One region of the Clostridioides sp. LIBA-7602 genome, then DNA from elsewhere that is predicted to be linked to it. Evidence: riboswitches for the same ligand, from Rfam matches in the RefSeq annotation. Region 1 holds a riboswitch; the other holds the start of a gene.
What was found. Region 1 has a riboswitch for cyclic di-GMP ahead of ACTG45_RS15685 (SrtB-anchored collagen-binding adhesin). Riboswitches for the same ligand answer to the same signal wherever they lie in the genome.

Region 1 (2,211 bases):
CAGCAATAACTATGATAGGTTTCAAATTAGCAAGTAAGCCAGCTGATAAAGAGCATCCTTTTGGACATGGAAGAATAGAATATTTATCCGCATTAATAGTAGCATTTATGGTGATGTTGGTAGGACTTCAATTTATAAAGTCATCTGTAGAAAGGATAGTAAATCCAGTACCTATAAAATTTGAAGTAATACCTCTTGTACTTTTAATTGCTTCTATAATGATTAAAGTTTGGTTAAGTAAATTTAATAAATTTATGGGAAATAAAATTGATTCTTCAGCATTAAAAGCAGTTTCACTTGATGCTTTAGGAGACGTATTCACATCGAGTTGTGTAGTAATATCATTTGTTATAGCTAGGTTTACTAGTTTTCCTATAGATGGCTATGTTGGTATTGTAGTATCACTAGTAATACTTTATGCTGGATTTTCACTTGTAAAAGATACTATAAATCCTCTTCTAGGAGAAGCCCCAGATGAAGAAATGGTAAAATCCATTATAGAATTATTACTATCTTATAAACATATTATAGGGACACATGATTTAATAATTCATAACTATGGAGTTGGACGATGTATTGCATCTATACATGCAGAAATTCCATCAAATATAGATATAATGGAAATTCATGAAATCATAGATACTGCTGAGAGAGAAATATCTGAAAAATTGGATATATATTTGGTAATTCACATGGACCCTATATGTCTTGAAGATGAAGAAGTTATGTCAGCAAAGGAAGAACTTGAAAAAATACTTAAGAAAAATAGTCTCGTAAAATCTATGCATGATTTTAGAATAGTTGGAAAAGGAAATAAGAAAAATTTAGTGTTTGATATAGTAGTTAATCCTTCTGAGTTCTCTAAAAATATGTCAGAAGAAGATTTAAAAGAAGATATAACGAGATTAGTTAAGGAGATGAATCCTGAATATAATTGTGTAATTGTTGTGGATAAGGATTTTATTTAATGATTACTTAAAATTGTTATAAGGAAAAAAATGTAAAATATATAGACAATAATATATAGTCATTATATAATATAAATATATAATTGTATTTAGTATGAATATAACAATTTTAATTGTTTTTTATAAAATATTATAGAGATGTTGATGTATGTCTTATTATTGGGCGCCTTATGGACATACTGAGTCAGTGGTGCAACCGGCTATGAATATAAATTTATTTATTTTCATAGCTTTTTTTGTATAATTTTTTGATAAAAATTAATTTAAATGGGATATCAATGGAAGTTTATAAACTATAGACAGTATAGAGGGGAGAAATCTATATGAAGAAGGGTAATAAAAGGGCATTATTAATAAGCTTAATTATGATTTTAAGTATGGTAGTATCTACAATATATCCAACTGTATCTTATGCTTCGGAATTAGGAGATAACAGTCAGAGTCAAAATAGCTCAACTAGTTCATCAAGTGGGGAAGAGAAGCCATCAGATAATAAAAAACCAGAGCAGACTCCAGAAGGAGAGAAGCCATCAGATAATAAAAAACCAGAGCAGACTCCAGAAGAGGAGAAACCATCAGACAATAAAAAGCCGGAACAGACTCCAGAAGGAGAGAAACCATCAGACAATAAAAAACCAGAGCAGACTCCAGAAGAGGAGAAGCCATCAGACAATAAAAAGCCGGAACAAACTCCAGAAGGAGAAAAACCATCAGACAATAAAAAGCCAGAGCAGACTCCAGAAGAGGAGAAGCCATTAGACAATAAAAATACAGAGCAGATTCCAAAAGAAGAGAAGCCATTAGAAGATGAAAATCTATTAAAAACTTTAGAAGAAGAACTTAATGAAGAGAATGAAGATTATGGATTCATTATAAAAATTAATAATAGTACAATAGAAACTGAATCAATGAAAAAAATATCATTTAAATTAACTTATACTCCAACATCAAAGGGAATACAAGTAGGTGATTCAATAACTTTCAAGGTGCCAGATGTATTTAATAAAGTTAATTTAGATTATACAAGTGAATGTTTTGATAAAACAGAAAGTAATGGAGAATACACACTTACATTTAGAGAACTACCTAATGGTCAAAGTATAATGCAAGGGAAAATAGGTCTAGAAGCATATGTTAAAAAGGTTGACGAAGAAACAAATACAAAAATTCATATTGAAACTACTGGAAAGATAGAAAGTGGAAGTGGAGATGTGGATGTAGAAATAAAGCCTGGAGATAAGGA
Region 2 (2,211 bases), 1.3 Mb from region 1:
TATACCTAATGCTATCTTGGTCCCTTTTTTTAAAGAACCTATTTTTGTCCTAGCTTTAGCAACTTGCTCCTTAATCTTATTTTTAAAACTGGTTATCATTGATTATTACTCCTGTTCAAAAGACTAAATTTGTACCTTATTCATTTCTTGATATGCGTCATGAATCTTATTTCTAACTTCTATTAAATATTGCATAGATAGCTGTGCTTCTTGACCTTTTAACATAACTTCATGCATAGAAACATCTTCGCCTTTTATAAATTTTTCTTTCATGTCATCTGCTGTCACTTGTTGAAAATTGACTTTGTCTATAGTATCTATTATTACATCTTCAAAATTCTTTTTTTCTTCTTTATTATTAATATTTAATTGTTTTGTTTCTCCAATCAAATTATCTAACTTTGCACCTTGCATTAAATTGTTAATTTGTGTAATTGGCATAATTTATCCCTACTTTCCTATTTCCAAAGCTTTAGATATCATAGACTTCTGAGCATTCAGTGTATCTATGTTGGAATCATATGCTCGTGAAGCTGTTATTAAATCTGTCATTTCAACCAATATATTTACGTTTGGATATTCCACATATCCATTTGGCTTTGCATCTGGGTGAGATGGGTCATATACTTCTTTAAGAGGTGATTTGTCATCTTCAACAGATGTGACTTTTACTCCTAGCATACCTAATTTATTATCATAGTTTTCTTCAAATGAAACAACTTTTCTCCTATATGCTTCTCCATTTGGACCTCTTGTAGCATTTATATTAGCTACATTTGATGATATGATATCCATTTTCAAACTTTCTGCTGTTAATCCACTAGCAGAGATTTCCATTCCACTGAACACACTCATCTTCTAGTTACCTCCCACTTATTATTGATTTAGTCATTGCTATTTTGCCATTTGCAAAACCTATTAGAGCATTATATTGCAATGTTGCCATTGCTTGCTTTACTTTTTCTTCTTCTATATCTACATTATTGCCATCTACCCTTAGACCTTTGGAATTGTCTATTTTTTCTTCTATTTTTGGCATGGCATCATTTAATGTTTCTTCAAAAGTTACATAATGTTTTTTGTAGCCTTCAGTATTTATATTTGCTATATTATTTGCTATTGTTTGACTTCTTAGATTGGTCGCATCTAGTCCCATTTTTATAATGTCATATGTATTCATACTCACCCCTCCTCAAAATATATTTATTTGCTATATTTAATGATTAAAAAATGAAGTTGCTATATTACAAAAAATGACTTCTTTGTCCATTTAAATCTATTGCAATTCTATTACATTAATATAATAATGTATCATTTTAGTGAGAAATCTAATTTAAATTTAATTAACTTCAATAAAAATAAAAAAAAATTTTAATATGTATTTAATTTTTTCTTTGTAAAGTTGCCTTTTTTTGTAAAATAGCAACTTTTTCAGATAGTTTTTCTTTATTTCTTGTTATAATTGGTAAAATATGTTATTATATGTATTTTCTACTGTAATAAAGTAATTTTTCCATAATAAAATGACCGCCAAAAAAGCAGTCACTTCGACTAATCCTACGTATACAATTATACTTAGGACTCTTTTTGGCAACTGGCTAGCATAGTTCGCATATACAAACTTTAGCCCCTATAGCTTTGCGTCACTAGATTTCTCTAGTTTTGCCTATTTAGTTTTAATTTAAGTATACAATAAATGATAAAATTTTTAAACATTTTTATCATATTTTATATTATTATTTTATAACTATTATCAAAAAATCTAATCTAGTAAAAAATAACCCTATACTTTTTATATCATATACTCTTTCTATGTGCTTAAATAATTAAAAATTGAATACCATTTTATATTCATGAACATATTGTTTAAAAATATATGCTCTCTAAACTCTCCTTCATATATAAATCCCATTTTCTCATAAAATCTTATAGCTCTCTCATTGTGTGAGTAAACATTCAAATAAACTTTTTTCAGATTAAGATTTTCAAAAGCAATTTTTAATATTTCTTCTGTACCCATCTTAGCTACACTCTTTCCAATAGCTTTTTTTCTTAATACTATAGCATATTCTGCGTTTCTATTAATATAGTCTATATTCTTTAAACTAACAGTTCCAAGATATTCATCTGAATCATCAACAATTGCCATATGAATACTTCTATTAGTATAACTATTTAAAACAAATTCCTCTATTTTATTTTTATCCATAT

Region 2: linked by a shared signal. The riboswitch ahead of flgB (flagellar basal body rod protein FlgB) and the one ahead of ACTG45_RS15685 (SrtB-anchored collagen-binding adhesin) in region 1 are both predicted to bind cyclic di-GMP.

Annotation. Positions count from the first base shown of each region.
Region 1 covers NZ_CP196991.1:3,334,026-3,336,236, reverse strand. Annotated here, with positions in the region: gene ACTG45_RS15690 (cation diffusion facilitator family transporter) at 1-968, shown strand, start outside; cyclic di-GMP riboswitch class II at 1,094-1,179, shown strand; gene ACTG45_RS15685 (SrtB-anchored collagen-binding adhesin) at 1,292-2,211, shown strand, end outside.
Region 2 covers NZ_CP196991.1:320,086-322,296, reverse strand. Annotated here, with positions in the region: gene fliF (flagellar basal-body MS-ring/collar protein FliF) at 1-99, opposite strand, end outside; gene fliE (flagellar hook-basal body complex protein FliE) at 124-441, opposite strand; gene flgC (flagellar basal body rod protein FlgC) at 451-855, opposite strand; gene flgB (flagellar basal body rod protein FlgB) at 863-1,180, opposite strand; cyclic di-GMP riboswitch class I at 1,587-1,677, opposite strand; gene ACTG45_RS01835 (GNAT family N-acetyltransferase) at 1,811-2,211, opposite strand, start outside.